DNA from 3 places in the Sutcliffiella sp. FSL R7-0096 genome. Region 1 is predicted to be linked to each of the others. Evidence: riboswitches for the same ligand, from Rfam matches in the RefSeq annotation. Region 1 holds a riboswitch; each other region holds the start of a gene.
The links. Region 1 has a riboswitch for thiamine pyrophosphate ahead of thiC (phosphomethylpyrimidine synthase ThiC). Riboswitches for the same ligand answer to the same signal wherever they lie in the genome.
Positions count from the first base shown of each region.

Region 2: linked by a shared signal. The riboswitch ahead of tenA (thiaminase II) and the one ahead of thiC (phosphomethylpyrimidine synthase ThiC) in region 1 are both predicted to bind thiamine pyrophosphate.
Region 3: linked by a shared signal. The riboswitch ahead of thiT (energy-coupled thiamine transporter ThiT) and the one ahead of thiC (phosphomethylpyrimidine synthase ThiC) in region 1 are both predicted to bind thiamine pyrophosphate.

Region 1 is NZ_CP152003.1:3,044,137-3,055,859, reverse strand. Features, by position in the region: partial or broken gene MKY77_RS15675 (GNAT family N-acetyltransferase) at 1-406, shown strand; gene MKY77_RS15670 (GNAT family N-acetyltransferase) at 758-1,267, shown strand; gene MKY77_RS15665 (GNAT family N-acetyltransferase) at 1,550-1,969, shown strand; gene MKY77_RS15660 (DinB family protein) at 2,251-2,721, shown strand; gene MKY77_RS15655 (DinB family protein) at 3,060-3,569, shown strand; gene MKY77_RS15650 (serine protease) at 3,981-4,148, opposite strand; gene thiC (phosphomethylpyrimidine synthase ThiC) at 4,170-5,960, opposite strand; TPP riboswitch at 6,108-6,222, opposite strand; partial or broken gene MKY77_RS15640 (alpha/beta hydrolase) at 6,791-7,628, opposite strand; gene MKY77_RS15635 (hypothetical protein) at 8,423-9,475, shown strand; gene MKY77_RS15630 (DUF421 domain-containing protein) at 9,874-10,737, opposite strand; gene MKY77_RS15625 (DUF4363 family protein) at 10,840-11,196, shown strand; gene MKY77_RS15620 (CBO0543 family protein) at 11,324-11,723, shown strand, end outside.
Region 2 is NZ_CP152003.1:1,310,782-1,319,638, reverse strand. Features, by position in the region: gene MKY77_RS06765 (energy-coupling factor transporter transmembrane component T) at 1-118, opposite strand, end outside; gene MKY77_RS06760 (ATP-binding cassette domain-containing protein) at 99-1,556, opposite strand; gene MKY77_RS06755 (ECF transporter S component) at 1,567-2,148, opposite strand; gene tenA (thiaminase II) at 2,160-2,843, opposite strand; TPP riboswitch at 2,948-3,054, opposite strand; gene MKY77_RS06745 (MFS transporter) at 3,129-4,409, opposite strand; gene MKY77_RS06740 (SDR family oxidoreductase) at 4,595-5,575, shown strand; gene MKY77_RS06735 (hypothetical protein) at 5,639-5,803, shown strand; gene MKY77_RS06730 (VLRF1 family aeRF1-type release factor) at 5,859-6,647, opposite strand; gene MKY77_RS06725 (PBP1A family penicillin-binding protein) at 6,962-8,857, opposite strand, start outside.
Region 3 is NZ_CP152003.1:3,935,152-3,946,874, reverse strand. Features, by position in the region: gene MKY77_RS20300 (MgtC/SapB family protein) at 1-354, opposite strand, end outside; gene MKY77_RS20295 (DMT family transporter) at 527-1,453, shown strand; gene MKY77_RS20290 (GNAT family N-acetyltransferase) at 1,444-1,968, shown strand; gene MKY77_RS20285 (hypothetical protein) at 2,019-2,201, opposite strand; gene thiT (energy-coupled thiamine transporter ThiT) at 2,367-2,951, opposite strand; TPP riboswitch at 3,116-3,218, opposite strand; rRNA gene MKY77_RS20275 (16S ribosomal RNA) at 3,656-5,207, shown strand; rRNA gene MKY77_RS20270 (23S ribosomal RNA) at 5,410-8,341, shown strand; rRNA gene rrf (5S ribosomal RNA) at 8,464-8,580, shown strand; tRNA gene MKY77_RS20260 (tRNA-Val) at 8,590-8,665, shown strand; tRNA gene MKY77_RS20255 (tRNA-Thr) at 8,701-8,776, shown strand; tRNA gene MKY77_RS20250 (tRNA-Lys) at 8,781-8,856, shown strand; tRNA gene MKY77_RS20245 (tRNA-Leu) at 8,865-8,945, shown strand; tRNA gene MKY77_RS20240 (tRNA-Gly) at 8,962-9,036, shown strand; tRNA gene MKY77_RS20235 (tRNA-Leu) at 9,045-9,133, shown strand; tRNA gene MKY77_RS20230 (tRNA-Arg) at 9,171-9,247, shown strand; tRNA gene MKY77_RS20225 (tRNA-Pro) at 9,252-9,328, shown strand; tRNA gene MKY77_RS20220 (tRNA-Ala) at 9,349-9,421, shown strand; tRNA gene MKY77_RS20215 (tRNA-Met) at 9,584-9,660, shown strand; tRNA gene MKY77_RS20210 (tRNA-Ile) at 9,665-9,741, shown strand; tRNA gene MKY77_RS20205 (tRNA-Ser) at 9,757-9,849, shown strand; tRNA gene MKY77_RS20200 (tRNA-Met) at 10,031-10,107, shown strand; tRNA gene MKY77_RS20195 (tRNA-Asp) at 10,111-10,186, shown strand; tRNA gene MKY77_RS20190 (tRNA-Phe) at 10,209-10,281, shown strand; tRNA gene MKY77_RS20185 (tRNA-Thr) at 10,320-10,395, shown strand; tRNA gene MKY77_RS20180 (tRNA-His) at 10,419-10,491, shown strand; tRNA gene MKY77_RS20175 (tRNA-Gly) at 10,499-10,572, shown strand; tRNA gene MKY77_RS20170 (tRNA-Ile) at 10,580-10,656, shown strand; tRNA gene MKY77_RS20165 (tRNA-Asn) at 10,677-10,751, shown strand; tRNA gene MKY77_RS20160 (tRNA-Ser) at 10,757-10,847, shown strand; tRNA gene MKY77_RS20155 (tRNA-Glu) at 10,856-10,927, shown strand; gene glgB (1,4-alpha-glucan branching enzyme) at 11,436-11,723, shown strand, end outside.

The DNA of each region.
Region 1 (11,723 bases):
ATGATATATAAGATGTCTCTAGAAGGTATAACTTCCGATAAGTTGAAAGGATTTTTCGTAGAGTGGCCTAATCCTCCAAGTCCTGAAACGCATTTACGACTATTAGAGAATAGCTGGAAAGTTATTGTAGCTTTAGATGAAGAGACTGGACAGGTGGTAGGATTTATAACATCAATAAGTGATGGAGTTCTTAGTGCCTATATTCCACTTCTTGAAGTTCTTCCAGAATACAAAAAAAGGAACTGGAAAAGAATTAGTAAAACTGATGCTTAATGAATTGAATGATATATATATGATTGACTTATGTTGCTATGATGATTTGGTTGGCTATTATAATAAATTTGGAATGACAAGAGTAAATGGTATGATTCTAAGGAATTATGGAATGCAATCGGGAATCAAATAATTTTAGAGAATGGCTTGGATAATTATAATAGTTATCCAAGTATTTTTATTGACCAAAATTCTATACAAGTTGTAATTTGTGAATAAGATTGTGAAGAACTGCACTTAAGCTAAACCAGCTAACGGGTGCATTAACGGAAGATCATAATTAATACCTTTTAAGTTTATCTTGAAATCGAGTCTTCTGCTAAAAGGGCGCTATCCTTTAACAAGGATCAGTGCTCATTTTTCATTTTAGGACCTTAACTTGGAAGAAGGGAGGAAATGAAAGGATGCATCACGAATTATAAGTTATACATGAAAAGGATTCGTTTTCATATAATTTGATAAGTAAAATGGCGAGGTAGGTATTATGGAAATTACTTTAGAAAAATTACAACAAGCTGATGCAAATATGTTATTTGAATTTGAACTTCAAAACAGAGATTATTTTGAAAAAATGGTGCCAAGTCGTGGGGAAGATTATTATTGTTTGGAGGATTTTAAAATAAGGCATGAAGCCTTACTGAATGAACAAAAAAAGGGAGAATCCAATTATTATCTGATTAAGAATGAAAATGGTTCAATCCTTGGACGAATGAACTTGGTAGATATTGATAAATTAAGTAAGATTGGTTATATCGGTTATAGGGTGGGAGAAGCGTATACTGGAAAAGGAATTGCTAATAAAGCATTGGAGCTGTTATTAAGAACTATTAACAAGCAAGATATTATACAGATTTTAGCTAAGACAACGACTAACAATATTGCCTCACGAAAAATATTGGAGAAAAATGGATTTAAGCATATATCAACAAGTGATGAAGAAATTGAAATGAATGGTAGGTGTCTTAGGTTTGTTAATTATAAGTGGACGATATAAGATTTTTCCCTCCACTAACGAAACTGATTGCTCAATGGCATGTATACCTATACTAGATATTAGTGAGGTTCTTAAGGATGTTATTAAAGGTGTTTTTAGAGCTTCCAGTAGGATTTTCAATTTTTAAAACCTTATTGAAGAAATACTATTCTCCAGTGGGTGATCTAACAATTAGGATGTCAGATAAGTAAAAGTATAAATTTGCATCTTCCCTTTTTCCAGAATATGGCGCGACCCTAGAATAATTTTAGATTGAGAGAAAACTTAAAAAGGGGAAGTAAGATGAAGATTGGTGCCAAGGCTAATAACGAAGATTTGGACAAAATAATGAATATAGACTGTGAGGTTATTGGCAACACGAGCAGACGAGACTATATTGAGAATGCTATTGAGTTAGGACACTGTATAATTGCGAAAAATGAAGATGATATTGAGGGATTTTTAATTTACGATATTAACTTCTTTGACTGCTCTTTTATATCACTAATTATTGTGTCACCCTCCAAGAGAAGAAAAGGAAATGCTAGCTTACTGATGGATTATATGATGAGTACATCTCCTACTACGAAGGTGTTTTCTTCTACTAATCGTTCTAATATTAGTATGCAGAAAGTATTTCATGCAAACGGATTTATTGAGAGTGGTATAGTTGAAAATTTAGATGAAGGAGATCCTGAAATCATATACTTTAAATCAAAATAGTTGTTATTCAAGAATAGGGCGCTATCCTGAAAAAAAAGGATCAGTGCTCATTTTTCATCTTATGGCCAATTAATTGAATAAGATGCTTCATAAAACCCCGCTTTTTATACAGCCACAGGTTTCTTTAGAAGCAGCGTTGTATATCAATGATGTATAGATTTTGCATAAACGGAATAAACGGATACGAATATTTTACAGAGCCAGAGATGCCTTAATTATATTCTTCGCTCTTATTTAATGGTATAATATGGGTGAATTTATCAGTGAAAGGGGAGGAAGAGGTGAACAAACTTGTGTTCAAGCAATTTGAAATGACAAGAGAGTACTTCATCAAGATCGTAGGGTCTGTTTCCAAGAATCAAACTGATGTGCAGCCAGATGGTTTCAACAACACCATTCATTGGCATACAGGTCACGTTTTGACAGTTACTGAACTAGCAATGTTTGGTTTTCCTCATGCAACAACATATCTTCCTGCAAACTATATGGAATTGTTCGGGAACGGTACTAAACCAGCTGATTGGACGGGGAATGTACCTACTATGGATGAGCTTATGGTACAGTTAAAAGATCAATTGGCTCGTCTTCAGCAAATTCCAGCAGAACAGCTAAACAACATCTTGGAAACGCCATTCCTAGGATGTAAAACCTTTGGAGAGCTGGCGGGTATAACACTGATGCATGAAGCAGCCCATATGGGACAGATTCAGGCAATGAAGCGAATAATTGAACATGTCGGTGTAAAAAACTGAAATAGATAAGTAGTATAACATATGATTATAAGCTTCTTATTATCGGGCGCGATCCTGGAAACAAGGATTAGCGCTCATTTTTCATTTTAGGGCCATTATATTGAATAACTTATTGTGGAGATTATGAAAAATTGAGATGATTATTATTAAGTTAAAGGGCAGTTTAGCGTGGCCACCGACCAACTAAGTGGTTGATTACACTAAATTCTTGGAAGGAAAGTTTTATCCTTTCGCGAATACATTATACATGCCGAAATTACGAATTCGCAAAAAAAATCGCGGTAGAGCATTGGAAGAGCATTTTAATTTTCTATAACTCCATAAAGAGGTGATTACGCATGAATCAAAGACCGTCAGAAGAAGAATATGCCGGGGACTTCGGAGAGTATATCCGGTTGGTGCCGGATGGCAACATAATCGACATTCTGCTCGCCCAGGAAAAGCAAATGACCGAGCTGCTGGCATCGTTGACCGAAAACCATGGCGCGTATCGGTATGCGGAAGGCAAATGGAGGCTAAAAGAAGTCGTGGGCCACATCGCAGACGGAGAACGCGTCATGGCCTACCGCCTGCTTCGGTTCGCAAGAGGGGACCAGACGCCTCTGTCCGGTTTCGACCAGGAATTGTTCATGCCTCCTTTCGAAAACTGGACAACCGCGCAATTGGCCGAAGACTACCGGGCCGTACGGCAATCGACCATCACACTGCTGCGCGGGATAACGGCGGAGGCGTGGTCCCGCAAAGGCACAGCCAATAACGCAAGCATTACGGCACGTGCCCTTGCGTACGGCATCGCAGGACACGAGATTCATCACATGGGGGTCATCCGAAATCTGTATTTGAGTTAGTTGTCCGGAAAATCGGGACGGAAGCTGCGCGGAAAACGCGGCTTCCGTTCTTTCTTTATGACAGCCTTCCCGCCCTGTTCATAGACTGATATGAAGAGAGGACAAGACGGGTTGGAAAGATTGGTTTCCAGACTGAATTTTGTCTAAAAATGAAAGCAAATAAAAATCTCAAACAAGAAAAAATCAAGGTCTCTTCGTTAAGCTAACGATGAACGAGAGCTCAATACATCATACGAATGACAAACAAGGATTGGTGGTTATTCCGAAAGGCGCTAAAATGGAATAACTAGTAAAGTAAAAGACCGCAAAATATTAAAATTTTATACAAAACTTAAATATAGCGGTCTTATTAATATGCAAAATTATATTGCCATATCATACATAAATTAAAAGCCAACTACATTTTATTTACTAATAATATAAAACATTTACTTTATTACACTTGATACATTTTACATGATGTTGATTTCCTTTAAAATGATGATTACAATTTTGCTGGATCTCTTTTAAACTTTTCTCCAAAAAAGCAAGGCGAGTTTTGAGTTGATTAATTTCTTCTTCAATTTTTTCGACCTTCACCCTTATAACCCCCTAAGAAAGTTACTGATATATGTTACTACCAGATTGCTTAAACTGTTCAGCTTTTTCCTTCATACCTATTTCAATAGCTTCCTTCGTATCAAGTTCTTTTTCTTTTGCAAAATTACGAATATCTTGAGAGATTCTCATACTGCAAAATTTAGGTCCACACATAGAACAGAAATGTGCTGTTTTTGCACCTTCAGCAGGTAAAGTTTCATCATGATATTCGATGGCACGTTCAGGATCTAAAGATAAATTAAACTGATCCCTCCAACGGAATTCAAAACGAGCTTTTGATAAGGCATCATCTCTTTTATGTGCTCCAGGATGTCCTTTTGCCAAATCAGCTGCATGTGCGGCAATTTTATAAGTGACAACCCCTACACGAACATCGTCTCTATTAGGTAAACCTAAATGTTCTTTTGGTGTTACATAACAAAGCATCGCTGTCCCATACCAACCAATCATTGCAGCTCCAATAGCAGATGTAATGTGATCATAACCAGGAGCAATATCAGTCGTAAGAGGTCCAAGTGTGTAGAATGGCGCTTCCTGACACACTTCCAGTTGTTTATCCATATTTTCTTTAATTAGGTGCATCGGTACGTGCCCTGGCCCTTCAATCATCACCTGTACTTCATGCTCCCATGCGATTTTTGTTAGCTCTCCAAGAGTCTCTAATTCTGAAAACTGTGCTTCATCATTCGCATCTGCAATAGACCCAGGACGTAAACCATCCCCTAAAGAGAATGCAACATCATAGGATTTCATGATTTCACAGATTTCTTCAAAGTGAGTGTATAAAAAGTTTTCTTTGTGGTGGTGTAGACACCATTGTGCCATGATAGACCCACCGCGAGATACAATACCTGTTAAACGTTTAGCTGTTAACGGGACATATCGCAAAAGAACACCAGCATGAATGGTGAAGTAATCAACACCTTGCTCTGCTTGTTCAATTAAGGTATCACGGTAAACCTCCCAGTTAAGATCTTCAGCAACACCATTTACTTTTTCAAGTGCTTGATAAATTGGAACAGTGCCTACAGGAACCGATGAGTTACGAATAATCCATTCCCTTGTTGTGTGGATATTTTTACCGGTTGATAAATCCATAATATTATCAGCACCCCAGCGTGTTGCCCAGGTCATTTTTTCAACCTCTTCTTCGATAGAAGATGAAACAGCAGAATTGCCAATATTAGCATTTATTTTCACATGAAAGTTACGGCCAATTATCATGGGCTCTGATTCTGGATGGTTGATATTAGAAGGAATAATCGCTCGACCTTTTGCAATTTCTTCACGTACGAATTCAGGTTTCATATTTTCTCTAATTGCGATAAATTCCATTTCAGGCGTGATAATTCCTTTTCTAGCATAATGAAATTGTGTAACATTTTTCCCTTTTTTGGCCCGTAACGGTTTCCGCTTTAAACCAGGAAACACGTTATGATTAGTGCGAGGGTCGTTTTCATCTTTATAACCATTATCCTCAGGCTTGATTTCACGACCATCATATTCCTCAACATCGCCACGTTCTTGAATCCATGAACTACGAAGGGCAGGAAGACCTTTAGTAATATCGACAGAAAAATCAGGGTCTGTATAAGGTCCGCTAGTGTCATACACACGTACAGGAGGATTTTCCTCTTCTCCAAATGTAACGGTTGTCGGGCTTAACTCGATTTCACGCATTGGAACTTTAATGTCAGATCTAGAGCCTGTTACATATACTTTTTTGCTACCTGAAAAATTAGACATGATGGAAATACTTTGTTCGTTTAATGAAGATGTTGACTTTGACATAATAAATCTCTCCTTTTTTGAATTCAAGGACTAGATATAGAACACAACAAGAGGAAAGCTTATAAAAGCTAATGAAGTACATAAAAAAGCCGGTGTCCAATAAATGGTTGGACCCGGCTAATATGTATACAGAAGTAGTAGTAATATTAATGACGCTTCTAACTTCCCCACGCTGGTATGAACCAGATCAGGTCCCAAGAGTCAAGAAACTTCAACGTGTTTCTCTCTCAGCCCAACTTTTTGGACTCCCCTAGTTATTATTATTCGATTTGATATTAGTATACAGGTGACTTCGTAAAAATAAAAGGAATATTTAAAAAATGGGTCGGAAGGATGAGAGTGGGAGAAGTTGCCCTTTAGAGTAGTTTCAATATTGATGCAGTTAAACATTTTACTCCGATAGGGAAGATATTTTTAAAGAGAAATCTGGTAAAAGTATCGTAATCGGAGGGTTTAATAGAGTGCCCTTTTGAATTTCAGGTGATATTTACTAAAAACGATTTTCAGTAATCGGTCGCATACGGAGTAGTCGAGGGTTATCATAGCAGTCCTCTTTCTCTGTAAATAGCTCAATTTAAGAGTATACAGAGACACATCTTTTATTCCGTTTATAAGGGCGCAATTGTGAAGTAAAGGAAGCCCAAATTCTCGTTTATAACACTGAGAAATTAGGCTTTTAATAGGGATATCTATAACATTGTAAATCCATTTTCCTGAAGCTCCCCAAAATTATTTATCTATCCTTTTAACTTTTTAAATTAAAAAGGTTTATTAAAATTAGTGAAAAACAGTACAAAAAAAAGCAGCCGTCATACTTATCGAATTATTCTTTATTGCGAACTAAGCTCTACAACTGAATTTATTATTTGAGGCCAGTCTTCACTATGAATCTCATGCCCTGATCCATCAAGAGTTAATAATTCAGCATGAGGGATGGCTTTCGCAAGAGCAAGCCCGTGCTCATATGGCAGAGCTGGATCTTCTGTACCATGAATAATAAGCACAGGTACGCTGATCTCACCCATTCTATCGAAATACACGTCTCCGCCTTGCAACATGGCATGATTAAATCTGCTCGGTAGCTGTTTGGCGCGATTCGCCTCTCTTTCTGCGAGTTTATATATTCTTTCCTGTTCATAAGGTTTGGAACCGACTATTCCATCCATCCGCAAGATAGGAAATGGCCGCCTCCCGATTTGCCCAATCTATGGAAGCACTCTTCGCATGGTGATCCAGTATGCTCTGATCCATTGGAGGCAGCTTTTCCATTTCAGTCCCGAACACACTTGATGCCATTAGTGTAAGCGTAAATACGCGGTCCGGATATCTCAAAGCAAGAATCTGTCCGATCAGACCGCCTAGGGACATACCAACGATATGTGCCTGCTCTATGGAATAAGCGTCTAGGACACCTGCTGCATCGTCAGCCATGTCCGTTATTGTATAGTTGGAGGTACCCGGCTCATAAATGGTCGATCGTCCCACATCCCGATGATCGTACCGAATAACAAATCTCCCCTGATCAGCGAGACGGAGACAGAAGTCTCTATCCCACCAGTCTAATGAAGACATTGCTCCCATGATCAAAAGCACAGCAGGGTCATTAGAGTTTCCAAAACTTTCTGTACATATATCCACTTTATTTATTTTCAGTATCTGTTCTCTCATGTTTTTACCCCCGAATTATTTATTATCTAATCGCCGGTACTATGGCGCAGATCAATAACCTCTTTCTGGAGCATGATTGGCCTGCCCCTTTAATTATCGCAGTCGAACCCACTTGATAATCATGACGAGGCCTCCTTTTAAATGTTGTTATATAGAAAGGGAATCATTCCTATATTAATCACTATAACATGGGGTCATTTCCTTTTCTACCAGAATTTTCTTGCGCTTTTTCTCATATACTTCTATACAACTATTCCTTTTAATTCTAGGTAGGTGAAATATATGTTTAATCGCGAGTACATATAAAACTAAGATATATTGGAAATGGTTTCTAATTAGTTAATTGATAAGGCTCTTTTCTCAAAGATTGTTGCTATTTACTTGTAAAAAGTCGGCAATTGGACTTTTTACTGCTATCAGACTCTATAAAGTGCAAGTAGTTTCTTCAGTACAGCCGGGAAAAGAGCACGACAGTAGGGAAGATAACAGACGGTTTAAAAATTCGTAAAAGCAACAAAGTTTACGAAAAGAGCCATTGATAAAGACGCCATTTAAATTATTCTATTAAGGGCGCAATTCTGCAGTGCCCTTTGAATAAGGGAAGTACTTTTTCCTGTTAAGGGTCACATTACGAAACAAGGAATAAATTGTAATGGGAGGTTAATTTAGGAATAACGCGATGTAAAAATATTAAGATCCTTTTGGAAGGTTAACCTAATTAATTTTAAAGGGTTACTATATCTTGAAGTATGACATTTTAATTATTATTATGAAAATGCTTTAGGGAGGGTGAAATGGAACCGAAAATAAATATCAATAATTCAACACATTTTACCTGGCTGTCACGTTGGCCGCAGTGGACTGGGTATGCAGCTGCTCTATGGTCCCTACTATACGGGTTACTCGGGCTGTACTGGATATTAGGTGGCAACGGATTTCCTTTCGGTAAAAACGATTCACGAGCAGAAATTATGGGATCATTTTTATCAAATCTTAATGTTGATGTCGGGGGACCAGTCATTGCCATAGCTGGATTGGTAGGTACAGTGGTAGCTATAGCGATGATAAAGACATGGGGAAGTCGTTTTCCTCGTGCAATATTTCTCTCCTTTGCTTGGATAATGAGTGTGACGCTTATATTTATAGTTCCAGATTCACGAATTGTGCAGAACTTTGCTTATTTGTTTTTGCTTCACTTTGATCTTCTGGATTGGAGAGTTATTAATCAAGTTTTTTGTATGGTTGGTGGGTTCATATGGGGTGCTTTTGCCATAGCATATTTTCGTCTTACACAGAATGCTTGTGGCAATTGTGGCCGGAATGACGCTACAGAAGGATCATCAGTAAAAGCAAAAGCAAAGTGGGGAAAGTGGTTTACCTATTTAGCCGTTATTATGGCATTGCCATACGGTATTGTTCGATGGGCGTGGGCTTTAGGAATTCCTTTGGGGACAAACGACTTATCAATGGTTGGGAATGAAGACAATGTTATAGTTGAAGCCATACTGGGAGGATTATGTATTGGCGGTGGAATTCTAACTCTTGGACTTATTCAGAGATGGGGAGTGATTTTTCCACGGTGGTGTTTTTTTCTAGCAGGTAAACAAATTCCAATTTGGTTTGTTATGGTTCCTGCAATGTTGATGTCGGCCATGATCACGATTACGGGGCTAAAGCTCAGTCCACAAATCATACTTATGATGGTTAATGGCTCAATTACCAATGAAAATTGGGGACAATTTGTTCCTTTTTTGTTCTGGTTGCCATGGGGAATATCTCTAGGGATAGCAATTTTAGCTTATTATTTAAAAAGGCGGGGACGATGCAAGCATTGTGGAAAACTTTAACTCATTATTTTAATGGTCATTTAACAAAAATAAAATCAAATGTGGCGAATTAAGATTACTTATAGAATGTATAAATGAGAGTTTTTATTTTCCTTCACTTTACTATTCGGTAATATTTCACTATAGGGCGCGATCCTTAAACAAGGATCAGCGCTATTTTTCATTTTAGGGGCATATTCTTAAATAACACTTGGTTAGCTTAATTGCACAATCATGAAAAAAGAAATGTACTTAAAGTCCCCGGTTTAGAAAAAGAAGGTATTACGTTATTCAATAGAAAGAGCTTCCTATCCCTTATGGTCATTATATTCAGTAGAGTTAGGACAAAAATCACCGTCAATTTATTTACGTGAATTATCGTCAATAACACTTTTAATTATATGAAAAGACTGTGTACATTACTCTTTTAAATAAACGGACATATCGTCAATTAACTTATCCATTTGTTTGGCATGCGTTTGGTACATTTCTTTTGCTTTCGTATTTTCTGTTTGCAGGGAAAAATTCATTAAATTACTCTGAAGTTGCTTAATATTAGCCGTTACTAATAGTTTTTGCTTAATTTTAGGCATATCTGCTTTATCGTTATAAAAGTCAACATAAACATTTCCCATGGAATCAATTTGCGCCAAAAATACATCTGAAAAACCCTTTGCACCCTGCTTCATGATTTCCCCCAACAGCCATTCATTCGTATAACCGTATCTACTCAAACTTTTTTCCATAACACTTCCATCAATGATTACAATACGTGGCTGGTGCTCTTGTTCTACTATCAACCCGACATCTTTTGGGGTTAAGGGTTGATTGTTTGTTTTTTTCATGACACTTATTTGTCCACTTACCTCCATGATAGCTGTTTCAATTTCAGATAGTTTAAATGCACCTTTTTGCCGTAGGTGTATCATCAGTTCATCGACTGTTAAATCTTCCTTTTTTAAATTTTCTTCAAATACCTTTCCATTCTGTATCAAAACGGTCGGCTTTCCTTCTGTAAGTTTACGAAAGCGAAATGATTTTAATTCAATCTTAGAGACAATCATCGGTAGGGTTGCCCAAATAATCATCCCAAAAATAAAATTTGACATTCTTACTTCCGTACCGAAAGTTAACTCAGCCGCTATTCCCCCGATAGCAATACCAACGATATATTCATAATACGTCATGTCTACAATATGTTTCTTTCCCATAATTCGGGCTAAAATAAACAATAAAAAAAATCCGGCAAGCCCTCGGATAAATACAAGACCTAATTCATTCATCTAGTTCACTCCTAATTCCAATAAAATATTATACTTTTCCATTATTGGGAAAGCTAATACTAAACATACTGAAAATGGAAAAATATTTAAGGAGTGTTTATTGTGGTAGTACTAAGTAGATCTTTCGGAATCATTATTATTCTAATTTTAATGACAACAGGATGTAGTAATGTAACGATAACTGAAAAAGATGAATTGCTTTTCTACAAAATTGATGAGTTACATGACTACATTGATGACGAACAATGGGAGAAAGCATTAAAAAACTTAAGTGAATTTCAGAAAAGTTATAAAAGTCGAAAGTGGAAGTTGCAACTTTTAGGTGTGTTAGAAGATTATAAAGAAATTGAATTGGAAATGGAACAATTGAAAGAAAATATAAAAGAAAAAGAAGAATTAGAGTGTAAAATCGGGTTACTCCACATTAAGCACCGGATGTATATCATATATAATCTGTGAAGTACCAAACTCTACCTCTCGATATTATATTCTATTGAGTAAAAGGCCCTTCAATTTATTAATAATGTAATATAAATCGGAAATATTGAGACAATAGAGGTAATTTTTTTAATTAGGAGGGGATTATATGTTCATGATTATACGAATAATCCTGTGGATATTTGCTGCATGGCGATGGGGGGATTGGCGGAATTGGAAGAAGTACCAATCTACCATCTTGTTTTTCATCTTACTTGATTTATTATATAATTTTCTAACATATAATTACACGTTGTGGCAATACGAGCCTACCTCTCTTATACCTAATCATACTTTGAACAATATGATCGTGATGTTTATATTTTATCCTTGCATTGTACTTATCTATCTAGGTCGATATCCATCTGGTAAGGTCAAGCAAGGTGCCTGGATTATTTTTTGGGCAGCATTTTTATCTCTCATTGAATTTATCAACAACAAAGCGGGCCTCATAACCTTTCATAATGGTTGGAATATAAAGTGGTCTATATTTTTTTATCTGTATTCAT
Region 2 (8,857 bases), 1.7 Mb from region 1:
TCACATTGATATTATGAATGAACAGAACACCTATAAAGAGGAGGACCATCCCTGATAGTTTAAAGCTCGGATTAATATCATGCATCCATGATTTATTTTTATAAAGCTCCAACTGCATCCTTTTCTCCCCTGCCTCTTAATCTCTCATTACTCCTCATATCGATAAGTTGCCCATCTTTTACCGTCCAAATGGTATCCGAAAACTCAGATACGATGTGCTCATCATGAGTGACCATCAAAATAGCGACGCCTGCTTCCCTTAACCCTTCCAACCATTCCAGCATGGCAAACGTGTTTCTGCTGTCCTGGCCGAATGTCGGTTCATCCAACAAAAGGATACTCGGCTGGTGTATGACAGCTGCCGCTACGCTCAACCTGTTTTTTTGGCCAACGGATAGTTGGTATGGATGCTGATAACGAACGTGGTCCAACTGGAAACGTCTCAGCATTTCTTCTACTTTTTCCAAAACCAAAGCTTCATTCATCTTCTTCAGGCGCAGTGTATAGGCAACTTCCGCTTCCACAGATTTAGTAACAAATTGGAATTCGGGATTTTGGAAAACGAAGGTGATCAGGTCAGTGGGGATACGTTTGACCTTTTCCCCATTAATTTCTAGGGTGCCTTCTGTCTTTAACAGCTTCATTAACGATTCGAGCAATGTGCTTTTCCCTGCCCCATTTTCCCCTACCACGGAAATCCATTCCCCCTTACGAACTTCCGCTTCCTCTACATAAATCTTTTTCTCTTTGCCACGAAAGCCTGAAAGACCGTCCACTTTTAACACCGTTTCAGCTTCCACGTTAAGCATGGAGAAGTGCTCTCTAGTTTTCAAATAATTCTCCCAAGCACCTGGATACCATATGCCATATTCGTTTAAAAGCGAAAGCGAGGTGCGAAAAACATCTTGCGTCTTACCATCAACAATAATATTTCCAGCCTCATCCAACGCGATGATCCTTTCCACGAAGCCGAGTAGCTGCTCCACTTTATGCTCCACGATGATAACTGTTTTATCATCTGCCACTTTCTTAATGGTGTCCCAAACTTCCCTGGTACCTTCTGGATCTAATAACGCGGTCGGTTCATCCAAAAAGAGCACGTCTGGATCCATCGAGAGGACGGAAGCAATGGCAAGCCGTTGCTTCATCCCTCCTGAGAGTTGCTGGATTTTCATGTGGGAATTTGGTAATTCCAACCCCACCATATCAAGGGCTCCTGTAATTCTCTTCTCCATTTCCTCTCTTGGAACAGCGAGGTTTTCCAGTACAAATGCAAGCTCTTCATCCACATAAGGCATACAAAACTGTGCATCCGGGTCTTGGAAGACATATCCCCATGAATTGGGCAAAAGTTGCTCTTTTACAATCATCGGCACTTCCATGACATTCGGAATAAGTCCTGCCAAAACTTGAATGAGCGTAGATTTCCCACTACCTGAGGGGCCAAGGATCAATACCTTCTCTCCTCTCCCGATCTGGATGGACAAGTCTTCAAATATCCTTTCTCCACCCGGATATTTCAGTCGTAACTGGTTTAATTGTATGATTGGTTCCATCTTTGCCTCCCTATTGCCTTAAGGAATCATAATCATCCTTGCTGACCGGTCTCAGTAGACTTGTGACTCCCGTTGCCTCTAGTGCTTTTACCAAAACATAAGCAAGTACTCCCGCTAAAAGGACCGCTCCGATCAAACGGAAAGATATTAGCAAGGTTACATTCCACCAGACATAATCAAACAGGTATCCCCTAAATAGGTCCAATAGAAGCGAGCCGACACCTGCTGCGATACCTGCAAGAGATGCGACAAGCACATCAAACCGCTTATAGCGGAAAGCCATGAATACCATCTCAGCAAAAAGTCCTTGTATCACACCATATATCAAAACCATCAACCCATATTCCGACCCGACCAGAAATTCACCTGAGGCGGCTGCCACTTCCGCTAGGAATGCTACACCAGCTTTTCTGATCAGTAGATAAGCAACCGTGGCGGCAATGAACCACATGCCATATGTCAGCTCTTGAAGCTGCAGTCCGAATGGCGCCAGCACGTTATACACCGGAGCCCAAAACTTATAAACAATCCCGAATACCAATGCAATAATGACCGTCACCAATATATCTGTAAGCTTTAATCCTTTGTTCATTTGAATCCCCCCTATGCCTTCACTACAGTTTCTGAGACCGGCCACTTCTCCAAGGTGTAGGCCATTTCCCAAAAGGAATATTCATACTGGCTGCTGATGATGAAATACTCAAGCATTCTGGCTTTCTCTTCCTCGGTTGCCTTGTCTGCCAATTCATCCAATCTATTGATTTGCTCTTCCACAAGCTCCTTGAACCATTCCCCACCATAAGCTGCAATCCACTCCTGATAGATTGGTTCAGCTGGAGTGCAGTCTTTTAATCTCTCACCAATTTCATAATATAACCAGTAGCAAGGAAGCAGGGCTGCAATCACTTCTCCCAACCCACCGGTCAATACGGCACGATACATATGGGAAGTATAAGCGTGTGCGGTCGGAGCTGCCTGGAATGCCGCCTTTTCTGCCTCTGTCACCCCAAGACGTTTTGAAAAATTTTCGTGCAAGGATAATTCTGCTTCATATGTACCTTGTGCATGTGCAGCTAGTCTTGCTGTCGTTTGCAAATCAAACGCTTTTGCCCCTGCATATGCTTGGACTTTTGCAAAGTGGCTCAAATAATAGGCGTCCTGCAAAACATAGTACTTGAACGATTCCAATGATAAATTTCCATCTGCTATTCCTTTTACAAACGGGTGATGAAAGCTCGCCTCCCAAATGTGATCCGCTTTTTCTCTTACAAACTGTGAAAATTTCATTCTTCATTCCTCCTAAAATTGTTAGTATAATGCAAAAAACCACCTTCCTCGCTGGCGCAAAGAAGGTGGTGAATTCACTAGTACAACTGAACATTAAAAGTATAGTGTTTTCGACCCCACTTCCCTACGCTGGTGTTAACCAGATCAGGTTCTAAGAGTCTTGAAGTCACACTTCAATCTCAGCCTTATAAAGGCACCCCTAGTGGTAGATTCGTATCGAGTTGTCGGAAAGCAATTTCTGATACCTATGTTAATCAGCTTTTTCTATTTTGTCAAAGAATAATTTTACACAGAAGCTGAATTTCCCAATCCTTCAGGCGTCTCTTCTTCTTCCGTAGTATGTTTGGGCAAGGTGAACATATAAAATAATCCAACAAACACCAGGCATCCGCCTACCAAAAGGTGCAGCCCTTCCACGGTTAGCATCTTTTGAAAGGTCAGGGCAATCACTCCAAGGGTGATAGATTGGGACAACATCATCAAGGGAGTGATCCAGCCTTGAACCCTTCCCATCATTTTTGGATCTACAATCCTAGGCAGCCATCCACCGATTCCAATATTGACGAATGGTAGTCCCAGACCAATCAATGCAGTAAATGCAAGGTAATAATACGTACTAGGGCTATACCCGCTTGCTATGACGAATGCACCAGAGATGCTAAGACCGATAATAATCATCTGATACAATTTCAACTTTTTCGCCAACATCGAGGCAACAATGCTTCCAATCAAAATTGAGATGCCAAACACTACTCCCATCACCATCATGAGCTGCTCATAGTCTATTGGGGCAAGTTTATATTTAAGTATATAGGCTGGCATGACGGAGAGCCCTCCGTTCACAATTCCAAAAACAAAGAAACCAATGATCAGGTAGACTAACAAAGGATTTTTCAAAATATAAAGCATGCCATCTTTAAAGTCATTTGCCACAAATCTAACATTAAGTTGATTCCATTCGTGCCTGCCATTTGGTAGGACAACAGTTTCTTCTAACTTACATGCACGTATCAGTATCGCACTGACCATATAAGTGATAAAACATACAAATATTGCACCCTGAAGGCCTACCGTCCAGTAGATGAAAATTCCAAGGGCATTTCCGAACAACATGAACAAGCTGCTTGTCATCTGATTCAGTCCTGCTGCCACTGTATATTCATCCTTCGTCAGAATTCCTTGGATGATGGCAGCTTGGGCAGGGTGGAAGAATTTCGATACGGCACTTCTTAAGAACAACAAAGCGAATACGAGCGGCATCCAATCAATATAAATCGCCCCCATAAGCGCCAGCGATAAAATGGCACAAATCACATCACTGTAAACAGCAATTTTCTGACGATCCATTCTGTCAGCTAATACTCCTACCAGAAAGAATACTGCAAGTGTCGGCAAGGAATACATCAGTTCCGTTAACGCGGCATAAAAAGGCTGATCTGTATATCTGTCCAACAAATACAGCATCAACGCTGCGATACCAACGATACTCCCCATTGTCGACGTAAAAGATGACCAGAACAACAAACTGTAATTTGGTTTCTTGAATATGGCGATCATATTTCCCATCATTTTTCCTCCACTAATCATTATCTAAAATAAGTTTATCTTCTTTAAGAAGTGCCGTTAACCGACTGTCGGTTCTTTTTCTCTCGGTCTGGAGGTGGAGGACAAACAGCAGGATAATGGCATAAGCCAAGTTGCCTTTTCCATATAAATATAGTTGTGCAAAGGAAGATTAGAGGAGGTTTTAGATGGACTCATTTGACAAGCAGCGGAACATGGATGAGCTAAGCCAATATCAAGAGTGGTTTGAATCGAATAGACAAAAGGACCCCTACCCCTTATATCCTAATTATGGAAAAATAACGAAATACCAAGAAATACCCATCAACTTTCCAGAACAACGCCAATTACAGCAGCCAGGATTGGAAAAATACATGGTTCCAAAGCCCATTATTGAAAATCCTAACTATAAGGGCAGTGGCAAGTTAAAGGGAAAGGTCGCACTCATTACTGCCGGGGATAGCGGGATAGGTGCAGCGACAGCGATTTCTTATGCAAAAGAAGGTGCAGATCTAGCCATCTCCTATCTTGATGAACATGAAGATGCGAACCGAACAAAAGCTAGAATTGAAGAGCTCGGGCAACGTTGTATGCTTATGCCTGGGGATTTAAGAGAGAAGAAACAATGTGTGGCAATTGTAGAGCAAACCATCCAAGCTTTCGGAAGGTTGGATATCCTGGTGAATCATGTGGGAATACAATTTCAACAACTAAGTTTGCTTGATATTACCGATGAACAGTTCGATGACACATTCAAGGTGAATATTTATTCCCACTTCTATACAACCAGAGCAGCTTTGCCCTACTTGAAACCCGGCAGTTCCATCATAAATACCGCCTCCGTAGTCGCTTATGCAGGGGAAAAACAATTGATTGATTATACTGCTACCAAGGCAGCTAACATCGGGTTTACACGTGCCCTTGCCAATAGTATCGTTGACCAAGGTATCCGCGTAAATGCCGTCGCCCCGGGAAGAACCTGGACACCACTCATTCCTGCAAGTTTTTCATCGGATCAAGTAGCAGTGTTTGGAGCATTTAACCCCATGAATCGGGCGGCTCAACCATTTGAATTAGCCCCCACTTATGTTTATCTCGCATCAGATGACTCCCGATTCGTTACAGGCCAAGTACTGCATGTAAATGGAGGAGAGTTTACGGCTTCTTGATTGTGGAAAGGAGATGTTTCTCCATTCACACATTCAAAAAATATTGCGAAGGAGTGGATTATTTTGCGTTACGAATTTAACCCTGAAGTCGAACTATTGTTAATCAATCAATCGGATGCAAAAGTCCAAATGGTTTACCAACCAAATAAATGGCCGATGCCCAAAATTGGACCGCGCCCTCCGTACTACACAGAACCAATATATGAAGCGGAATATCCTGTTATCTAGCTCAAGGGACCATAATGAAAGCCCCCTAAATAATTTAAGGGGGCTTTACTAAAAGTTAAGCTAATAACTTTTCTAATACAGTGTTCTCATTTTCATTTAATAGGTTCTTCTGGATGATGGCATCCACCTTTTTATTCATATACCCTTCAAGCAATTCTGCTTCTCCTTTGTCTCCAACTAAAATTATTTTTTCCCACTGCTTATCCGCTGCCTTTTTATCAAGCATGCTGCCAAGGCTCTTTACCCATCTCTTCTGATTTGCATGGATGCGATCTTCGTAATGATCCACTTGGCTCGCAGTTTTAATGGCTCCACTTCCCATACTGGAACTGTGATGAGAGGGACCCTGATGCATTCTCCAGTCATCGATTTCCAAATCATATTCCATCGACTCACTTTCTTCTATCAGGGCAAACATCGATGTAAGAATTTTAATTTCATTCTGTTGCATAAGAATAAAACCAGTTAAAGGGTATGCCTGATACATTTTTTGTAGCTCATCGAGTACAGGATATTCCTCCCAATAAAAATCGGTCGGTACAGAAACCTGTAATTCAAACGTCTCCCATAGCCCGCTATCAGCAGATGCAAAGATGATTAGGCCTCTCGGCATTTTCCTATCCATGCTTTCCACATACTTTTCAACATTTTCACGAATGGAACGCAATCTTTTTAACTCTTCCATACTGCTAGCTTCTATATATTCCTCTAATCGATTGAACCCATTCTTCAATGCTATTTTCCATTCGCCACCTTGCTGGTCGGGGTGGCTGCGATCGGTGTGTAAATATAAGCTTAATACTTTGTCTGGTTTAGTAAATCTCATGTTCGAAAGTTTTTTCATTGTCTTATGATAGGTCAAAGAATCCTCTCCTTTAAACTTGTGGTTTAATAGTCTTTATCACGAAAGTGGATGATCTAAACATATAAGGCTCTTTTCTTAAAGATTGGTTTTATACACTAGTAAAAAGTCGGCAATTGAACTTTTTATCGTTTATTCACTCTATAATAAGCAGGGGAGCTTGACTGTACAGCCAGGAAAAGAGCATGATAGCAAAGAATATAACGGTTGTTTTAAACATAGGAAAAAGCAACAAAGTTTACGATAACAGTCACAGAAAAAACACCTTCCCCATTTATCGAGGAAGGTGTTTACTGTTAGTCATCGTCATCTCGGTCTTTCTTCTTGCCACGCTCTTTCTTTTTTTCTTCTCTTTTCTTCTCTTCTTTTTTCTTTTTTTCTTCTCTTTTCTTTTCATCTTTCTTCTTTTGCTCTTTCTTTCTTTGCTGTTCTTGCTCCTGCTTTTTCTCTTCCTTCTTCGCAGAGTCTTTCTTTTTCTGCAGGCTTGCTGGGAGGTTGAAGGATTCTACCGGTTCCCCTTCAAGCGCTTCACTAACAACCTGCTGAAACACCTTGGCTGATGGACTACCGGCACCAGAAATGATTGGGAGTACATTTTCTGAAGACTCTTTATCGAATCCTATCCAGAATGCTCCGACAATCTGCGGGGTGTAACCAACAAACCATTGGTTGGATGTAGCACCATGGTTATTGTCACTTGTTTGGGTGGAACCAGTTTTTCCGGCTACTTCACGCCCTTCTATGATGGCGTTCTTTCCACTGCCTTCTTCCACTACTTCTTTGAGCATAAAATTCATTTTTTCTACCGTGCCTTCTGAAAAGACCCGTTCTTTTTCTTCTTCAAATGAGGCTACTTCTTGACCTGTAACCGTCTCAATTTTAACAATTGCATGGGATTCAATGATCTCCCCATTATTGGCATAGACCGAATAAGCTTCTGCCATATGTTTAGGGGATACTCCGTAAAATCCACCTAAGGCTATGTTTCCTAATGTTCTATCTTCTTTCTCATCAACCGGGAGATATAGCTTCTTTGCTGCATCCATCCCTTTTTGGATCCCCATCTCATAAAGCAGGGATACGGCAGGAATATTATAGGAATTCAACACTGCGTCATACATCGAAACTTCTCCACGAAAATCCAATGTGTGATTTTGAGGGGTATAATCGCCGAATTCAGTCGGTGAGTCATTCAACATGTCATAAACATCATATCCCTCTTCAAGAGCAGGGGCATACACCAATAATGGTTTGGCAGTAGAACCCGGAGGTTTTTTCAATTTGGAGGCACGGTTGAAATCGCGGAACTCATAGTCCCTACCCCCAATCATTCCGAGAATCCCTCCTGATTTCGGATCAAGTAGAATGCCACTGCTTTGTGCCACCTCTCCGGTTGGCGCAGTCGGAAAATTCTCTGGGTCTGCATATACTTTTTCAAGGGCTTCTTGGACTTTCGGCTCCAATGTGGTGTACACTCGGTACCCGCCCGCAAGTAGCTCACTTTCACTGATGCCGTACATTCTTTCGGCTTCATCGATTATGTAATCCGTAAAGCTAGGATATTTAGCTTTATACGGATCTACGTGCCTTGATTCAAGCTTCATCTCTTCCTGCTTTGCCTCTTCCACTTCTTCGGCTGTGACAAAACCTTGGTTATGCATCAAAGAAAGTACCAGGTTCCTGCGTTGAATCGAGCGTTCTTCATTATTTAATGGAGACAAGGCAGACGGGGCTTTAATCAGCCCGGCCAAAGTAGCAGCCTCCGCCAATGTCAGGTCCTTGGGTTCCTTGGCAAAATAAACTGCTGCCGCCCGCTTGATACCCCAGGCACCTTCCCCAAAATAGATCTGGTTAAGATAAAGACTGATAATTTGGTCCTTTGAATAGGATTTTTCCACTTTCTTTGCCAAAAAGAATTCATCCGTTTTCCGTTTCAATGTTTTATCATGTGATAAAAAGACGTTTTTCGCTAACTGCTGAGTGATGGTACTTCCACCCTGTACATAGCCCCCTGCTTTCACATTCGTAGTCAGGGCACGCACAGTCCCTACAAAATCAAATCCATCATGCTCATAAAAGCGCTGGTCCTCAACCGCTACAACCGCCTGCTTGAGCACTTCCGGTATTTCATCGGAAGATACCCCCTCTATTTGATTGGAAGTGATCCTGCTTGCTACTTCCCCGTGACGGTC
Region 3 (11,723 bases), 890 kb from region 1:
AATCCCCAAAGCGGCAGAGGCCAATACCAATGCTGCTGTAGTCAGGCCGGAAATGGCTTCATTGCTTCTACGAAGTATCACGCCTGCTCCCAAAAATCCAATACCACTAATTACATAGGAAGGAATACGACCTGGGTCCATAGGTCTCGAATACTCTTTTGAATAGAGAAAGGCGGATTCATAGGAGACGATGGTTAAGAGGCAAGCCATCACGGATACAATTACACAAGTCTTTAATCCAAGTGGCTTTCCTTTTAATTCACGCTCTAGGCCAATGATAATACCTGCAAAGGTTGCAAAGATAAGCTTTACTACAAAATCGTACTCGTCGATAAATTCGAAAAATAATTTCATATGGCACCTCCTGTATAAAATGCTGTATGATTCTTGTATATTGTTTCTTTCCATAGTTGCATTGACAACTTTGAAAGCAACCTATTTAATAACAAATGGTTAGAGAATTATAACAATATTCTGTACAATTAGAAAGTATAAACTTAAATGGAAATGGTTTGGGTGAAAGTGTATGAATAAATGGTTTAATCCTTATGTGGCTCTCGCGGTGGGAGTAATAACTGTTTCCGCCTCAGCCATATTTGTCAAACTGGCGGAAGCACCAGCCGGAGTGGTGGCCTTCTATCGGTTACTATTTTCTGTGTTATTTTTACTTCCCGTTTTTCTATATAAATATGTAGGGGAATTAAAGCGAATTAGAGGAAGGGACTGGCTTTTTTCTGTTCTTGCCGGAGTATTTTTGGCATTTCATTTTATTTTATGGTTTGAATCCTTGAACTATACCAGTGTGGCTAGTTCAACTGTACTTGTCACGCTACAGCCACTGTTCGCCTTTATAGGGACATACCTGTTTTTCCAGGAAAGGCTCAGTAAAAAAGCGATTACCAGTGGAATCATCGCAATTCTCGGAAGTGTTGTGATCAGCTGGGGAGATTTTAGAATAAGTGGAATGGCTCTTTTCGGAGATATCCTTGCGCTAGTGGCATGTGCGCTGGTTACAGCTTATCTTCTATTTGGGCAGGATGTCAGAAAAAGATTATCGTTGGTTACCTATACATTCATTGTCTATGGGTTCAGCACTGTTACATTGTTTCTCTATGTGCTGTTTACAGGTGATTCATTCACAGGCTATTCTGCATCAGATTGGGGATGGTTCATCCTGCTTGCCATCTTCCCCACACTGTTGGGACATTCTTTATTCAACTGGGCAGTCCGGTATATCAGTACCAATGTTATATCCATGAGTATTCTCTTTGAGCCAATTGGTGCTGCTATTCTTGCATACTATGTTTTAAATGAATCGGTAACATGGACTCAATTCTTGGGAGGATTCCTAGTAATGTTAAGTGTAGGTTATTTTCTAAGAGAGAATAGGAAGACAAATCACAACAAAGTGTTAACATCGGAGAGAAAAGAGGAGGAGAGGAAATGGATGTAAGATTGGCGATTCCAGGCGATGAATGTGCAATTGCCGAGGTTCATGTTGAAAGTTGGAAAACAACCTATCAGGGTATTGTTGATGAAAACTATTTACAGTCCTTATCCAAGAGCAGCCGGGAAGAGATGTGGAAAGGGGTTATTGAGCGGGGGTTCAACGAGAGTTGTTTATTTGTTGCATTAATTGATGGGAAAGTTGTAGGCTTTGCCAGCGGGGGACCTGAGCGTACGAAGAAATACGGCATAGACACTGAGTTGTATGCCATCTATTTGCTTAAAGAGAACCAGGGAAGAGGAATAGGAAAAAAACTGATTCAAGAAGTAGCAAGCTTCTTAATGGAAAAAGACCATTTCTCCATGCTTGTATGGGTTCTAACAGAAAACCCTTGTAAACATTTCTATCTTTCCTTCTGTCCCGAAGAACTAGATACTGAACAGATTAAAATTGGTGAAAACAGTTATGAGGAAACGGCATACGTTTGGAAAGACTTGCGGAAGCTTATAAGAGAAGGGTAAAAAGCCGACATTGTCGGCTTTTAGTGTAATTAGCTTTAATTATGTAAAGTTTAACTTAACCGAGTGGCCATAATAGCAAAAAAAAGCGCAAGTGAAAAACTCATAATCACGTTCTCTCCACGTACTTTCTCTTCTGATTCGCTTATTCGCACCGCCTCAAAGTAAGCAAATAAAAACAATACGATTGAAGTTAGCAAAGCTATCAAAAACGCTGTGTATTTTAAGAGATACATATCTTTTCCCCCTGCTCCATCAGTTATTCCATTATATGAAGGAAGCAAACGGAACATTCTAGTAATTTTTATATCATCTCTTTTAAAAGCTCAGGCTCCATCAATCCAACAATTAATATGTATTTGTAGAAAAGCAAATAGAAAAAGCTGATCTAATTGATCAGCTTAGGCAATGGACTTATTGAATCTAAAAATACGGGGAACTGTCTTGATTAACAATACTGTGACTACGGTGGTAACAACAAAGCTCGGTAACATATATGAACCATTGTAAATTAAAGAATAAAGCCACACTGGCTGTCCTTCCGGAGCAAAGTGACCAAAGAAGATCATGCCTGCCACGAAGTGAGCGGAGAACCGGAGTAGACATGCAAGGAATATCGCAATTGTTACGAATAAAGTTAACTTCTTTAAGTTGTCTTCCTTAGAGGAATTCACAACTTGTTTTGCCACAACACCAGCAAATCCTAGTACGACAAAAGCTACAATATAATCTAAGAAAATCTGTACAGGATCCACTCCATAAAAGTTACCTGTTACTATTTGTAATAACCCAAGGACAAAGCCTGAAAGGATACCACCTTTTAATCCCCATCGAAACGCCATGATAAATATTGGTACCATTGAAATTGCTATAGAGCCACCTTGTGGCCATATTTGGGATAATGCTCCAGATAATAAATCTAGCATATAAGCCAAGGCACTAAAAATGGCAACCTCGACAAGAAACAACGTATTATTTTTCTTCATAATACTCCTCCTTAGAATAACGGTTCTGACATTAAGTTGTTGGTAAGCAGTCTAAATGGGCTGTAACATCATGCTCATTTATCCGCTATTTCATCAATTTACAGAACCATGAAAATAAAAAAAGCAATAAAGGAGGGCTCCTTTATTGCTTAGATAACGTTAAGAAATAAAATGTGCCACATCCCTACGATAGTATTAACTAACAGGTTCAAAGGGTCAGAACATAATAGTTCACTCTCAGCCATAGTGGCCCCCCTCGTGGAATTATTTAATTATTACTTATCATCATACATAACCTACTAGAAAACGACAAGCTTTTTCCATTTGTCGAATTATCTCATTTGTAGAGTAAAGTTATTAGATGATATGTTTCTTCTATAAAGTATTATTAGATGACAACACTAACATGAAATTTTTTTCAGAAAAAGTATTGCAATATAGTTGTGAGGGTGGTATATTTAATCTCGTCGCTTCGAGCAGGCGATATTAATATAGCAACAAAGCACTTGAAAAATAATCAAAAAACAGCTTGACTTTAAACGAACAAGTTGTTATGATTAGGAAGTCGCTTTTGAGCGAAATTTGTAAGAAAATGATCTTTGAAAACTAAACAAAACAACAGCGTCATAACGTTAATCCTACGGGATTAACAAAATGATTTAAGTAACACAAGCTAGCAAATTTTGAGCAAAAGCTCAGACTCTTTATTGGAGAGTTTGATCCTGGCTCAGGACGAACGCTGGCGGCGTGCCTAATACATGCAAGTCGAGCGGACCTTTTAAAAGCTTGCTTTTGAAAGGTCAGCGGCGGACGGGTGAGTAACACGTGGGCAACCTGCCTGTAAGACTGGGATAACTTCGGGAAACCGGAGCTAATACCGGATAATATAAGGAACCTCCTGGTTCTTTATTGAAAGATGGTTTCGGCTATCACTTACAGATGGGCCCGCGGCGCATTAGCTAGTTGGTGAGGTAACGGCTCACCAAGGCGACGATGCGTAGCCGACCTGAGAGGGTGATCGGCCACACTGGGACTGAGACACGGCCCAGACTCCTACGGGAGGCAGCAGTAGGGAATCTTCCACAATGGACGAAAGTCTGATGGAGCAACGCCGCGTGAGCGATGAAGGCCTTCGGGTCGTAAAGCTCTGTTGTTAGGGAAGAACAAGTGCGAGAGTAACTGCTCGCACCTTGACGGTACCTAACCAGAAAGCCACGGCTAACTACGTGCCAGCAGCCGCGGTAATACGTAGGTGGCAAGCGTTGTCCGGAATTATTGGGCGTAAAGCGCGCGCAGGTGGTCCTTTAAGTCTGATGTGAAAGCCCACGGCTCAACCGTGGAGGGTCATTGGAAACTGGGGGACTTGAGTGCAGAAGAGGAAAGTGGAATTCCAAGTGTAGCGGTGAAATGCGTAGAGATTTGGAGGAACACCAGTGGCGAAGGCGACTTTCTGGTCTGTAACTGACACTGAGGCGCGAAAGCGTGGGGAGCAAACAGGATTAGATACCCTGGTAGTCCACGCCGTAAACGATGAGTGCTAAGTGTTAGAGGGTTTCCGCCCTTTAGTGCTGCAGCTAACGCATTAAGCACTCCGCCTGGGGAGTACGGTCGCAAGACTGAAACTCAAAGGAATTGACGGGGGCCCGCACAAGCGGTGGAGCATGTGGTTTAATTCGAAGCAACGCGAAGAACCTTACCAGGTCTTGACATCCTCTGACACTCCTAGAGATAGGACGTTCCCCTTCGGGGGACAGAGTGACAGGTGGTGCATGGTTGTCGTCAGCTCGTGTCGTGAGATGTTGGGTTAAGTCCCGCAACGAGCGCAACCCTTGATCTTAGTTGCCAGCATTCAGTTGGGCACTCTAAGGTGACTGCCGGTGACAAACCGGAGGAAGGTGGGGATGACGTCAAATCATCATGCCCCTTATGACCTGGGCTACACACGTGCTACAATGGACGGTACAAAGGGCAGCAAAACCGCGAGGTCGAGCCAATCCCATAAAACCGTTCTCAGTTCGGATTGCAGGCTGCAACTCGCCTGCATGAAGCCGGAATCGCTAGTAATCGCGGATCAGCATGCCGCGGTGAATACGTTCCCGGGCCTTGTACACACCGCCCGTCACACCACGAGAGTTTGTAACACCCGAAGTCGGTGGGGTAACCTTTTGGAGCCAGCCGCCTAAGGTGGGACAGATGATTGGGGTGAAGTCGTAACAAGGTAGCCGTATCGGAAGGTGCGGCTGGATCACCTCCTTTCTAAGGAATGTACGCTTGTTGTTTTGTTTAGTTTTGAGAGAGCATTCTCTCTAAATAGGCAATTCTTACGAATTGTCATAGTTGTTCCTTGAAAACTAGATAATGTAACTAATATCAAGATATTCACAAAATATCGTTCATCTTAGTAATTTTCTTTATAGATATCATCGCTGATATCGACACATGACCAATTTTGGTCGACGGTTAAGTTATTAAGGGCGCACGGTGGATGCCTTGGCACTAGGAGCCGATGAAGGACGGGACTAACACCGATATGCTTCGGGGAGCTGTAAGTAAGCTTTGATCCGGAGATTTCCGAATGGGGAAACCCACTGCTCGTAATGGAGCAGTATCTTTACCTGAATACATAGGGTAATGAAGGCAGACCCGGGGAACTGAAACATCTTAGTACCCGGAGGAAGAGAAAGCAAACGCGATTTCCTGAGTAGCGGCGAGCGAAACGGAATTAGCCCAAACCAAGAGGCTTGCCTCTTGGGGTTGTAGGACACTCAACATGGAGTTACAAAGGAACGGGGTAAATGAAGCGATCTGGAAAGGTCCGTCATAGAAGGTAAAAACCCTGTAGTTGAAACTTCGTTCCCTCCTGAGTGGATCCTGAGTACGGCGGGACACGAGAAATCCCGTCGGAAGCAGGGAGGACCATCTCCCAAGGCTAAATACTCCCTAGTGACCGATAGTGAACCAGTACCGTGAGGGAAAGGTGAAAAGCACCCCGGAAGGGGAGTGAAATAGATCCTGAAACCGTGTGCCTACAAGTAGTTAGAGCCCGTTAATGGGTGATAGCGTGCCTTTTGTAGAATGAACCGGCGAGTTACGATCCCGTGCAAGGTTAAGTCGAAGAGACGGAGCCGTAGCGAAAGCGAGTCTGAATAGGGCGAATGAGTACGTGGTCGTAGACCCGAAACCAGGTGATCTACCCATGTCCAGGGTGAAGTTCAGGTAACACTGAATGGAGGCCCGAACCGACTCACGTTGAAAAGTGAGCGGATGAGGTGTGGGTAGGGGTGAAATGCCAATCGAACCTGGAGATAGCTGGTTCTCTCCGAAATAGCTTTAGGGCTAGCCTCATGTGTTAGAGTCTTGGAGGTAGAGCACTGATTGGACTAGGGGTCCTCATCGGATTACCGAATTCAGTCAAACTCCGAATGCCAAAGACTTATCCATGGGAGTCAGACTGCGAGTGATAAGATCCGTAGTCAAGAGGGAAACAGCCCAGACCGCCAGCTAAGGTCCCCAAGTATACGTTAAGTGGAAAAGGATGTGGAGTTGCTTAGACAACCAGGATGTTGGCTTAGAAGCAGCCACCATTTAAAGAGTGCGTAATAGCTCACTGGTCGAGTGACTCTGCGCCGAAAATGTACCGGGGCTAAACGTATCACCGAAGCTGCGGACTGTTCTTACGAACAGTGGTAGGAGAGCGTTCTAAGGGCGTTGAAGCTAGACCGTAAGGACTGGTGGAGCGCTTAGAAGTGAGAATGCCGGTATGAGTAGCGAAAGAAGGGTGAGAATCCCTTCCACCGAATGCCTAAGGTTTCCTGAGGAAGGCTCGTCCGCTCAGGGTTAGTCGGGACCTAAGCCGAGGCCGAAAGGCGTAGGCGATGGATAACAGGTTGATATTCCTGTACCACCTCCACTCCGTTTGAGCAATGGGGGGACGCAGAAGGATAGGGTAAGCGCGCTGTTGGATATGCGCGTCTAAGCAGTAAGGCTGAGAAGTAGGCAAATCCGCTTCTCATTAAGGCTGAGCTGTGATAGCGAGGGAAATATAGTACCGAAGTTCCTGATTTCACACTGCCAAGAAAAGCCTCTAGCGAGGAGTATGGTGCCCGTACCGCAAACCGACACAGGTAGGCGAGGAGAGAATCCTAAGGTGAGCGAGAGAACTCTGGTTAAGGAACTCGGCAAAATGACCCCGTAACTTCGGGAGAAGGGGTGCTCTGTTAGGGTGTTAAAGCCCGAGAGAGCCGCAGTGAATAGGCCCAGGCGACTGTTTAGCAAAAACACAGGTCTCTGCGAAGCCGTAAGGCGAAGTATAGGGGCTGACGCCTGCCCGGTGCTGGAAGGTTAAGGGGAGAGGTTAGCGCAAGCGAAGCTTTGAACCGAAGCCCCAGTAAACGGCGGCCGTAACTATAACGGTCCTAAGGTAGCGAAATTCCTTGTCGGGTAAGTTCCGACCCGCACGAAAGGCGTAACGATCTGGGCACTGTCTCAACCAGAGACTCGGTGAAATTATAGTACCTGTGAAGATGCAGGTTACCCGCGACAGGACGGAAAGACCCCGTGGAGCTTTACTGTAGCCTGATATTGAATTTTGGTACAGCTTGTACAGGATAGGTAGGAGCCTGAGAAGCCGGAGCGCTAGCTTCGGTGGAGGCGTCGGTGGGATACTACCCTGGCTGTATTGAAATTCTAACCCGCAGCCCTTATCGGGCTGGGAGACAGTGTCAGGTGGGCAGTTTGACTGGGGCGGTCGCCTCCTAAAGAGTAACGGAGGCGCCCAAAGGTTCCCTCAGAATGGTTGGAAATCATTCGCAGAGTGTAAAGGCACAAGGGAGCTTGACTGCGAGACCTACAAGTCGAGCAGGGACGAAAGTCGGGCTTAGTGATCCGGTGGTTCCGCATGGAAGGGCCATCGCTCAACGGATAAAAGCTACCCCGGGGATAACAGGCTTATCTCCCCCAAGAGTCCACATCGACGGGGAGGTTTGGCACCTCGATGTCGGCTCATCGCATCCTGGGGCTGTAGTCGGTCCCAAGGGTTGGGCTGTTCGCCCATTAAAGCGGTACGCGAGCTGGGTTCAGAACGTCGTGAGACAGTTCGGTCCCTATCCGTCGTGGGCGCAGGAAATTTGAGAGGAGCTGTCCTTAGTACGAGAGGACCGGGATGGACGCACCGCTGGTGTACCAGTTGTCTTGCCAAAGGCATAGCTGGGTAGCTACGTGCGGACGGGATAAGTGCTGAAAGCATCTAAGCATGAAGCCCCCCTCAAGATGAGATTTCCTTTTACTTCGGTAAGTAAGATCCCTGAAAGATGATCAGGTAGATAGGTTCGAGGTGGAAGCATGGCGACATGTGGAGCTGACGAATACTAATCGATCGAGGACTTAACCCAACAATGATGAAATAAGTGAACGATATGAATATCTTGATACGAACACACTATCTAGTTTTGAAGGAATAAAAAAGATGAAAAACTTCTTGATTTTCTTTCTCAATTTTGTATAATATTATTTGTCTGGTAATGATGGCGAAGAGGTCACACCCGTTCCCATACCGAACACGGAAGTTAAGCTCTTCAGCGCCGATGGTAGTTGGGGGATCTCCCCCTGTGAGAGTAGGACGTTGCCAGGCGGATAATATGGAGGATTAGCTCAGCTGGGAGAGCACCTGCCTTACAAGCAGGGGGTCGGCGGTTCGATCCCGTCATCCTCCACCATAAATTCTTCACATATTGAAAAAATCAACAATAATGCCGGTGTAGCTCAGTTGGTAGAGCAACTGACTTGTAATCAGTAGGTCGTGGGTTCGACTCCTATCGCCGGCACCATTATGTGCCATTAGCTCAGTCGGTAGAGCATCTGACTTTTAATCAGAGGGTCGAAGGTTCGAGTCCTTCATGGCACACCATTTATCTTGCGGGTGTGGCGGAATTGGCAGACGCGCTAGACTTAGGATCTAGTGTCTTTGACGTGGGGGTTCGAGTCCCTTCACCCGCATTGTAATTTTATATTAGCGGAAGTAGTTCAGTGGTAGAACACCACCTTGCCAAGGTGGGGGTCGCGGGTTCGAATCCCGTCTTCCGCTCCAACAGATTTGCCGGGGTGGCGGAACTGGCAGACGCACAGGACTTAAAATCCTGCGGTAGGTGACTACCGTACCGGTTCGATTCCGGTCCTCGGCACCAGAGTTTTTTATAATAGCAAAATTACTTTCATTTATAAGCGCCCGTAGCTCAATTGGATAGAGCGTTTGACTACGGATCAAAAGGTTAGGGGTTCGAGTCCTCTCGGGCGCGCCATTATCGGGGAGTAGCTCAGCTTGGTAGAGCACTTGGTTTGGGACCAAGGGGTCGCAGGTTCAAATCCTGTCTTCCCGACCATTAATATTTACCCTTGATATGGGGCCTTAGCTCAGCTGGGAGAGCGCCTGCTTTGCACGCAGGAGGTCAGCGGTTCGATCCCGCTAGGCTCCACTTTAATACTTTTACTTTTTGGCGGTGTAGCGACGAGCATTACTTCAAGAATTTGCTCCGAGTTGTGCCGACGGATTAGCATCCTTGAATTTGCTTGCAGAGGAAGGGACACAGACCAGTAACATTGGTGCCTGTAAATCTAATGAAATACTTTTACTTTTTGGCGGTGTAGCTCAGCTGGCTAGAGCGTACGGTTCATACCCGTGAGGTCGGGGGTTCGATCCCCTCCGCCGCTACCAAAAAGGACCTTTAGCTCAGCTGGTTAGAGCAGACGGCTCATAACCGTCCGGTCGTAGGTTCGAGTCCTACAAGGTCCACCAGTTCTTTCTATACGCGGAGGAATACCCAAGTCCGGCTGAAGGGATCGGTCTTGAAAACCGACAGGGGTGTCAAAGCCCGCGGGGGTTCGAATCCCTCTTCCTCCGCCATATTAACTTTAGAATATGGTGAGTATAGATTCTATATTATTATCGCGGGGTGGAGCAACGAGCATAGGCTTCTTGCAAAAGCTTCGAGTTGTACCGGTCGACAGACTACTCTGCACACACTTTCAGAGAACGGGACAGTCGGTATATATAAGCATAGAATTTTAAACTTAATTAATATTATCGCGGGGTGGAGCAGTCCGGTAGCTCGTCGGGCTCATAACCCGAAGGTCGCAGGTTCAAATCCTGTCCCCGCAACCAAATGGTCCCGTGGTGTAGCGGTTAACATGCCTGCCTGTCACGCAGGAGATCGCCGGTTCGATCCCGGTCGGGACCGCCATTTTTTCAAAATATTATAGTTTGGCTCGGTAGCTCAGTTGGTAGAGCAATGGACTGAAAATCCATGTGTCGGCGGTTCGATTCCGTCCCGAGCCACTTTGTTTTTTCACAAAGTGAAGAAAACATCATTAAATGCCGGTGTAGCTCAGTTGGTAGAGCAACTGACTTGTAATCAGTAGGTCGTGGGTTCGACTCCTATCGCCGGCACCATTCTTAAATTAAATAGTATTATGGCGGTTGTGGCGAAGTGGTTAACGCACCTGATTGTGGTTCAGGCATTCGTGGGTTCGATTCCCATCAGTCGCCCTTTTTAGCGGGTGTAGTTTAATGGTAAAACCTCAGCCTTCCAAGCTGATGTCGTGGGTTCGATTCCCATCACCCGCTCCATTTTTGTGGGCCTATAGCTCAGCTGGTTAGAGCGCACGCCTGATAAGCGTGAGGTCGGTGGTTCGAGTCCACTTAGGCCCACCATTTTATAAAAAAAATGACGTTCCACCATAGCTCAGCGGTAGAGCATTCGGCTGTTAACCGAAGGGTCGTAGGTTCGAATCCTACTGGTGGAGCCATCTCTGGGGAAGTACTCAAGTGGCTGAAGAGGCGCCCCTGCTAAGGGTGTAGGTCGTGTAAGCGGCGCGAGGGTTCAAATCCCTCCTTCTCCGCCAGAATATCTGGCCCGTTGGTCAAGCGGTTAAGACACCGCCCTTTCACGGCGGTAACACGGGTTCGAATCCCGTACGGGTCATCAAAAGTTGTGGTATTTATAAAATATCATGGCTTTTTTTATTTGTCTTTTTTCATTACTACCTTTTTTTCTCCTCAACACTCCTATAAAAATAGATTGACAACATAATCTATACCCTTTTCATTTTCATCTCAAACACATTTTTCAATAATATATTTAATATATTAGAATAGAAACAAAGTGTATGCGTATACATTTTGTTATTTTCACTTTAATTCTATTAAATACTTTTCGACATAATACCACAAAAGTCCTCCTAGTATTTGGTCGAATCATCTCCTTTTGTATCCCCTTACAAAAACGTTGATAAATCAAGAGTTCTTTTAAAACAACAATGAAAACGATTTCCTGAAAAAAATAAAATTCGACAAAATCCCCTACCGGTATTTAATATGTTGTTTTATGTCATACGATTCTGACTTGTCGTATAAAGGAGAATATTATAAAAAAGAGAATAGTAGTGTATAACAATATTCTTTTTATATGGAATGACGGAAGGGTGAAAAAATTGATTGCTACAAGTACGACGGATTTTCAACTGCACCTTTTTCACGAGGGGACGTTACATAAAAGTTATGAACTTTTTGGAGCACATATCGTACGCCATCGCAAGAAGGTGTTGGGGACCAGGTTTACTGTCTGGGCACCTAATGCGAAAGCGGTTCGAGTCATAGGTTCTTTTAACGAGTGGAACGGGCAGAAGCATCCACTGGAAAGATTGAATAATGAGGGTGTATGGAGCATCCATATAGAAGACGATCTGAACGGACATTTATATAAATATGAAATTGTTACA